One region of the Shewanella sp. DNRA4 genome, then DNA from elsewhere that is predicted to be linked to it. Evidence: riboswitches for the same ligand, from Rfam matches in the RefSeq annotation. Region 1 holds a riboswitch; the other holds the start of a gene.
What was found. Region 1 has a riboswitch for thiamine pyrophosphate ahead of HG547_RS14405 (TonB-dependent receptor). Riboswitches for the same ligand answer to the same signal wherever they lie in the genome.

Region 1 (4,439 bases):
TCTCTCTCCACAGCGCGGCTAGCTTGGGTACTACATAAACTTAACGTTCAGTGTTACCCCAATTTGGCGTGGGTCGCCGTAGCGGATATATTGTTTTTCCGCCCAGCCATTATCAGGCTCATTACCAAAATAGAAGCCACGAACGCCATATTCTTCATCAAATAGGTTGCGGCCCCATAAATATGCTGACCACGCACTTGCCTCATAACCTAAACGCGCATTCACAACAGTATATGGCTCGGAGCGCGAATCGTTACTGTCTGAGTAGTAAAACTCGCTCTTACCACTCATATTCAAGTTGGCAAACCAACCCGAGTTCGCACGATAAGTACCGCCTAGGCTATAGGTTAAGTGCGGTGAATGGGCCAGATCGCGCCCCGTTAAATCCACATCAGTACCGTATTTATCTTGATATTGGTAATTACCGTAAGCAGTCTGTAACCAACCAAGGCTTGAGTAAAACTGGAGATTATCCGTGGCATACCAAGTTGCATCCAGCTCGGCACCGTAGTTGTTTGAGCTACCCGCATTTTCAGTGTAGAGAATAAACCGTTGTGGCTTATTAGGATCTTGCTGGGAAGCAGCCACTTGCTGATCCTGTCTATCCATATAGAACAGTGCCAGATTAGTATCGATAAGCCCTTCAAACCAATGGGATTTTAAACCTATTTCGTAGTTGTATAAGGTTTCGGTATCAAACTCTTTTTTATCATTGAGTTCGACTGGCAAAGTCATGTTGAAACCGCCCGCCTTGTAACCTCGCGCCACACGGGCGTACACATTATGGGATTCATTCAGCACTTTGCTCAGCGCAATATGGCCGCCCCACATGGTTTCGCTCGGGTCAAAATTATCATTATTGGTGTCTGAATAATGGCTATTGCGACGCTCAACACGCAGCCCCATAGACAAGGCATAGTCAGCACCTAAATCCGTATCCAGCTGACCAAATACGGCGTAATTGGTTGCTTCATATTCAGAATCTAACACCTCATCAGGCCAAGTATTATATTCAGAATACAGTTGGTTATCTTCTTTAAGGTTCATCGCATAAACCCCAAGTAACCAGTCGGTTGAGCCGGCAAAAATACGGCCTTGGTCAGTCGAGCTTAAACGGAACTCTTGGGATAAGGTTTTACGCTGACCGGTTTTGTCCCAGAAGTAATCGTACTGACAAGGGGCGAGATTGCCCTCATCCTCACATTGCTTGGATGCCCAATACTCAGGGTTCGCCCAATCGCCATCGTAACTATAGTGGTGATCGGTATTGGCAAATGAAGTCAGCGAGGTCAACTCAAACTGCTCTGCCCCCGAATATGTCGCTTTAAAACCTGCGCCGGTGGTGCGCTGGCTATCGACACCCGGTTGATCAGATAGGGTGTTTGTCGGATCGTTGGTTAAACTCCAGACATCATAACCGTTATCAAAATCGGCATGCAGCAGGGTTAAATCGAGTTGCAGATCATCGGTGGCATACCAACGCAATTTCGCGCGACCAGTAAATTCATCGCGGCCATTAGTATCTTCTTTATTTAAATAGATATTGTCGCGATAACCGTTTTGCTGATGTTGCTGCAGTGCCACACGATACAGCAATTTGCCGGAATCGCTTAAGGGACCTGAGCTAAAACCACTGAAGGTTTGTAGATCGTCATTACCTAAAGAAACCTCGGCGCCATGTTCAAACACATCGGTTGGGTCGTTACTCTTAAGGTAAATTAAGCCCGCTAACGCATTGGCGCCATAACGGGTTCCCTGCGGGCCGCGTAACACTTCAACCTGCTGCAGATCGTACATGCTCGACACCATGCCGATACCGGATAAATCAATATCATCAACAATATAACCAACGGATGAGTTAGGCGCGCCTTGATATTGCTCCTGCTCACCCACGCCACGGATCTGAAAATACTTGGGGCGAGAACTACCACCTGACCAGTTAAAGTTGGCGATGGAGTTCATCACATCTTCAAAGTGCTGGGCGCTTTCATCTTGAATTTGCTGGGCATCGATAACGGTAATGCTTGAAGGCATTTTTTCTAAACTGGCACTGCGAAAATCCGCCGTAACCACCATGATTTCCATATCATTATTGGGATCAGGTTTGTCGATAGCATCGGTTTGCGCCCATGCCGACGCACTTAACGCCGCAGAGACGGCCAGCGCTAATGGTGCACGAGTTAACGATATCGTGAAGATTGAAGATTGGTTGTTAGACTTTTTGTTAGACATAGGACCTCAAATACATGTTTGAGATCCGGCAACGAATAAGCGATTCAGAAGTGTGCTGTTGATTGGCCCATTCCTACGCCGGTATTAGCCGGATCAGGTTCTAAGGGTTCGTCTGATGACATCTCAGTCTGCCAAATGTTGGCAAACACCCCTTGGCGGCGCTTAGTATACATGACGAAAATAATAAAGTAGACACACTTGTGCCGGCGATATCCTTAAATATCACTAAAACCTTGTCTTTCTACACAATGTTAAAAATCTTATGCCAAACGCCCGCAATCCCAATGCCTAAAATCGCCAGTCAACTCCTTTGGCCCATTTGACCGTTTATCACGATAATGTTATAGAAGGCCGCCATTTTACATAGGATGAGAGGATCATACTCAATGCAGCTAAAACCGTTAGCCAAAGGACGTTATAGCCAGCGATGGGAGCAAGACTATCCCCTTATTGAAGCGGTGATACTCAGCTGTATCAGCGAAGTTAAAATGCTTAAAAAAGGCGCCCATCTAATGACACAAGGTGAAGCCATGACGTCACTGGTGTTGGTAAAACAAGGGCGCGTGTCGCTTGGCCATACCGCCAGAAATGGTCGATGTTTTCAATTGGGGACTATCGATTGTGATTCGCAACTCTTTGGTGAAATGGAGTTTTTTACTCAATATCAATGCCAATTGGATATTATTGCCAATGAAGCCTTAGAAATCATGGTCATTAGCGCCGAAAAACTACAATATTCCCTCGGCCAGCACCCACAGCTAGCGTTATTTTTTGCCAGCGCCATTGCCATTGACTACCAAGACACCGTCGATATTTTTACCCGGCGCCTGCTGTATCCCATCAGCTATAACGTGGCATATGATATTTACCACGAATATTTAAATGATTTACCCGTTGATGGCTTTAGTAAGCGTTATTTAGAAGCGGAGCGATTTGGTACAACCGATCGCGTTTACCGACGGGCACTACAGTTGCTTGAAGAACGTGGCCTGATTGAACGCAATAAAGAAGGCATAAGGATTAAAGATCTCAATGCCCTTAAACAATTTGTTGAAGCTGCTATATAACCAAATTAAAAAAGCCCACTCTCAAGATTATTCATTAGCAATGAGTGGGCCAAATCAATTAACGTCGCAAATGAACTTTAGGCCGCAGCAGGTTTCATTCGGCCTGAAACAATCAGCATGATAAATATCGCAACATAAAGTAGCGGGATAACATACATCACCGTTTGCAATCCAATAATACGTTCAAAGAATGAGCTAATGGCGGGACTAAACATCGCCCCCGTGCTGCCACTGATCAAAATATAAGACACATTTTTACTGCTCGCCTTTTTAACAAAAGACACACCATAAGCAATAAATGCGTTGTAAAGAGCTGCGCACACAAAGCCATAACCATAGGTTAAATAACCTATCCAATTAAGCTTATCAGTTGTCACAATCATAAAGGTGATGACCATAGCAAGACCGATAATTGCGACTAAAAAATGGTGGATTTTTACCCGAGTCACAATCAGCGTCGAAATTAACGCACCAATCAGTGCAGCTGACCAATATTGAGTAATAATATTGCCCGCGTCTTCAAATGGAATATCAAATTTTTGCTTAACAAATAAAGGGGCCCAAGTTAAAAACGTATACAGCGCCAACATGCCTAAAAATAACCCAATACCACCGCTAATAATGCCGAAATTCCATTCAGATTGTTGCTTATCTTCCGTATTCGATGATTGCTCACATAGTGAAAAATTAGTGAACAAAGTAATAATCACGGTTCCTAACGCGACTAAACCTACGGCTAAGTAACTGTAACTCCATGACAATGAACTTGTGAGTGCGTAAGTTGTGATTAAAGGGAAAATAACCCCCGCAATATTAAATGTGGCATCTTGCACGACAAGCATGGTGCTTTGTAATTTCTCTTGCCACACTGATACCACTATCGTACCCGCAATACATAGCCCCACACCGCCGCAAAAACCAATCAAGGTCATGGCTATCATCACCACTTGTAGCGAAGTGGTAAGATGTAACGCGACAGCACACAATGCCACTAGGCTGTAGCTAATTAAGGTAATTCGCTTGATACCTAATTTTTCAATAAAGAAAAAAGCGGCAATAGTCCCCGCCAGTGCGCCGCCATTAAGCAAGGAGAATATTGAAGCAACGTCATTCACATTTGCTGAAAATTTATCCGCTATG
Region 2 (4,439 bases), on a different contig from region 1:
TTTGTGCAACGTTTTTAAGTGCTACAGCCCAAGGCGCTACAGATTTGAACACTAAGCCTTTTAGCGCTTTAAGTGTTCATGTCGAGTCTTGTGATAACAATCTACACCTCAATTTAAGTAAAGCAGACCAAAGATCAATCGATAGCGCATTTAAAACATCTTCAAATCTAAGCGGGCTAGAGCGGCCACATTATTTCAATCTTAAGCTATTGCTTTGGGTCATGTTTGGCCATGGCTTACTGCTGTTTTTATTAATTTTTTTATGGCGAACCCAGTCGGAACACTTAGGGCTGCATTTTACTGAATCATCTGCTAACGCACGGACTACAACCAAAGCGTTAAAGGCATATTTTATTTATGCGCCGCCAACGCAAACTGCTCCAGCGGATTCTGCTCAAGATATCTCAGTGGAAGAGTTTATTAACACTAGCGAGCCGATAACCTCACCGCCTAATACCGTAAAGCCGGCAGCTGATATTGAGCAGTCAGCGAAAGTGTCACCAAAAGTCGCAGTAAAGCTGACGCCAAAACCCATGGAGCAGATAGCCAAACCTCCAGAAGTCAGCGCCCAAGAATCAAAAGTAACAGAATCAAAAGCATCAGTACCAAACACATCTGTGCCTAACACCTCAACGCCGAACACCTCAACTCAGGGCCAAACCCAGCAGAGTGCAAAAGAGGCTGTTAAACCGAAAAAGGCAGAAACCCAATCAAGCTCGGCTCATGCGGCAAGTACTGAGCAGTCTGCGGCCAGTGGGCAAAGCGGTGGGGCGGCGGGCAGTGTGGGATTGTTTACTCAGCGTTATTTTGAACGACAGCGTGAGCAAGCTTTAGATGATTTAGTGTTAGAGCAAGCAAATTATTACAGCAAACGGTCGAATATGTCTGAAATGAGCCCCGAGATGGAGGTACTGATTGTGCCCAATGCCGACGATTTTAGCGGCCCCACCAGTTTGGATTTAGAGCTGGATCCGAATCGTATCGTTCGTCAAGGTAATACCTGTTATCGGGTCGTCAAAGTAGGCACCCCAATTAATCCCTATGCCGAGAATTTAGGTTTTCCCTTCGATTGCAGTGGCAAGAAAATGAACCAAGAAATTGATGATGCCATTAAGGCGCAGCTCGATAAAATGATGGTAAAGCGGCCAAAAGGCTAAAAAATAACGATGATAAATTTTCACCCAAAATAATGATAATGATGAGTTTAAAAATTTTATAAAATTAAATGCTATAATATACAGTTAGTTATGTATTCTTTGTTTTTGATTGATAGTTAAGTTTTTATCCTTAAATTACGCTTGTTTGTTCGCTGCGCTTCTGCCTATACTTTTGCCCATCTTGTCGGAGTGCCTCTTGGCTGAGACCGTTTATTCGGGATCCGTTGAACCTGATCAGGTTAAAACCTGCGAAGGAAACAAGCATAATAACTTCCATTAAATCGTGTCAGCGGCAATCTTTTCGCCGTCTATTAACCCATCGATTTAGTCGTTATTGAGTCAGTAAATCCGTTTACGGTTTACAAGGCTCAGCTCTCAACACTCAAGTCTCCAGACAAGCAACCCCATTTTTATTTGTTAAAGTGAGATTGCTTATGTCCAGTTTAGAATCGTCCTCAGAATCGATTGCCGTGAACACTCAGGGGCAAAGGAACCGCCGTGCAGCGCGCGCCCAGGCACAAGCCTTTATCGATACGCTAAAACCATTACAACATCCTAATTCGCAAAAGTTGTATTTGCAGGGAAGCCGTGCGGATTTACGTGTGGGGATGCGGCAAATTTTTCAAACCGATACGCGCATTGGCGGCACTACGGCCGCGCCGATAGTCGAGAAAAATCCTCCCATTCCGGTGTACGACTGCGCTGGCCCGTATTCCGATCCCGCAGCCCAAATCAATGTGCGCCAAGGCCTAGCTAAACTCAGATTACCGTGGATTATTGAGCGCCAAGATACTGAAGTGCTTGATTGCGCGACCTCAGATTTTGCCCAGCAGCACTTGAAGGATGACGGACTCGATCATTTGCGTTTTGACGCAGTTTCAAGCGCGATTGTTCGCCCACGCCGCGCCTTACCGGGTAAACGTGTGAGTCAACTACACTATGCCCGCCAAGGGATTATTACCCCTGAAATGGAGTATGTGGCGATTCGTGAAAATATGGCACTTGCCGAGGTGCAGGACGAAATCTTAAACCGCCGCGGCCAAGGTGAATCTTTTGGCGCCGTAATAGGTAAACCGATAACCCCTGAATTTGTTCGTGACGAAATTGCCCGTGGTCGCGCCATTATTCCGTTAAATATCAATCACCCTGAAGCCGAACCTATGATTATTGGCCGTAATTTTTTGGTGAAAGTGAATGCCAATATCGGTAACTCGGCGGTTACGTCCTCCATCGAGGAGGAAGTGGAAAAGTTAGTCTGGTCAACCCGTTGGGGCGCGGACACAGTGATGGACTTGTCCACGGGACGGTATATCCATGAAACCCGCGAATGGATTATCCGTAACTCGCCGGTCCCCATAGGTACTGTCCCAATTTATCAAGCACTTGAGAAAGTGAATGGCGTGGCCGAAAACCTGACATGGGAAGTGTTTCGCGATACTTTGATTGAACAAGCGGAGCAGGGCGTTGATTACTTTACCATCCATGCAGGTGTGTTATTGCGCTATGTGCCGATGACCGCCAAGCGGGTCACTGGGATTGTGTCCCGCGGCGGCTCGATTATGGCCAAATGGTGTTTGAGCCATCATCAAGAAAACTTTCTCTATACCCATTTTCGTGAGATTTGCGAGCTGTGCGTTGCCTACGATGTGTCGCTGTCATTAGGCGACGGTATGCGACCAGGTTCGATTGCCGATGCCAATGATGAGGCGCAGTTTGCTGAGCTTGAAACCTTAGGTGAGCTAGTCAAAATTGCTTGGGAATACGATGTGCAGACCATTATCGAAGGGCCAGGGCATATTCCGATGCAGCTTATCAAGGAGAATATGGATAAGCAGCTTATTCACTGCGCCGAGGCGCCTTTTTATACCTTAGGGCCGCAAATTACCGATATTGCGCCGGGTTACGATCATTTCACCTCAGGGATTGGGGCGGCGATGATCGCATGGTATGGCTGCGCCATGCTCTGCTATGTGACGCCAAAAGAACACTTAGGTTTACCCAATAAGCAGGATGTCAAACAAGGGTTAATTGCCTACAAGATTGCTGCCCATGCGGCTGATATTGCTAAAGGCCACCCGGGCGCACAGATCCGCGACAATGCGTTATCTAAGGCGCGTTTTGAATTCCGCTGGGAAGATCAATATAACCTCGGGCTCGATCCTGACACCGCGCGAGCCTATCACGATGAATCCCTGCCACAGGAATCAGCCAAGGTAGCGCATTTTTGCTCTATGTGTGGCCCTAAGTTCTGCTCGATGAAGATCACCCAAGATGTGCGTGACTATGCGGCAAGCCTTGAAGCGGATGCAAAGGCACAAAGCTTTGCTGCTGAGACTGACGGAACACTTGCGCCATTAGGTTCAGTTCAGCAAGTGAAAACGGGAGATTCTAAATTAAGCCATATCGCTGTCAAAACCCAAGAAGAGTTAACCGCCGCCATGGCGCAAAAATCGGCTGAGTTTGCGGCCTCGGGCGCTAAGCTGTATCTGCCGCTGGACAATGACAATGCTGCCAATGAATTGGCCAAGCATAAGGACGGGGCAAAGCTGCAATCTAAAACGCAGGTTGCGAAGGTATGATGATGACCCCGACTAAGCATTTCAACCACTTGGTGCCTAAACCTATCGTCTGGACCATTGCGGGGTCGGACAGTGGTGGCGGCGCGGGGATCCAAGCCGACTTGGCCACCATCAAGGATTTGGGCGGCCATGGATGCAGCGTGATCACCACGTTAACGGCGCAAAGTTCAGTAGCGGTGGAGTTAGTTGAGCCTGTGAGTGAGGCAATGTTACTTACACAGCTTTCGACCCTGTTAGCCGATTTACCGCCTCAGGCGATTAAAATTGGCTTACTCGCAAATCAGCAGCAAGTGCACTTAGTTGCCGATTGGTTGGCTGGTTTTAAAACCCAATTTCCGCTCGTCCCCGTTATTCTCGACCCTGTAATGGTTGCCAGCTGTGGGGATGAGCTCGGCGATAAGAGCACTGCAAGTAAACCTCTGGATTTTACTCCTTTTAAGGGCTTGATTAGCCTGATAACGCCGAATGTGCAGGAGTTGGCAAGGCTTACTGTCGCCACTAACAAACAAGCGTCACCAATACACACAAAAGCAGAATTTGCCTCTGCGGCAATGCAACTCTCTGCGCAATTAGCGTGCAGCGTATTAGCCAAGGGCGGCGATATTGATTTTGCGGTTCAGGCAAGTGCTGGCATTAACACCAGTGATGTCTTAAGCGATCAAAAAAGCGATATCACAAGTCATCGCATCGCTACAGAGAATCA

Region 2: it holds a riboswitch for thiamine pyrophosphate, as region 1 does, so the genes downstream of both, thiC (phosphomethylpyrimidine synthase ThiC) here and HG547_RS14405 (TonB-dependent receptor) in region 1, are expected to answer to the same signal.

What each region holds. Positions count from the first base shown of each region.
Region 1 covers NZ_JABAIP010000012.1:138,356-142,794, forward strand. The annotation lists gene HG547_RS14405 (TonB-dependent receptor) at 31-2,232, opposite strand; TPP riboswitch at 2,286-2,395, opposite strand; gene HG547_RS14410 (Crp/Fnr family transcriptional regulator) at 2,619-3,299, shown strand; gene tsgA (MFS transporter TsgA) at 3,377-4,439, opposite strand, start outside.
Region 2 covers NZ_JABAIP010000016.1:124,698-129,136, reverse strand. The annotation lists gene HG547_RS17470 (hypothetical protein) at 1-1,157, shown strand, start outside; TPP riboswitch at 1,333-1,431, shown strand; gene thiC (phosphomethylpyrimidine synthase ThiC) at 1,592-3,736, shown strand; gene thiE (thiamine phosphate synthase) at 3,739-4,439, shown strand, end outside.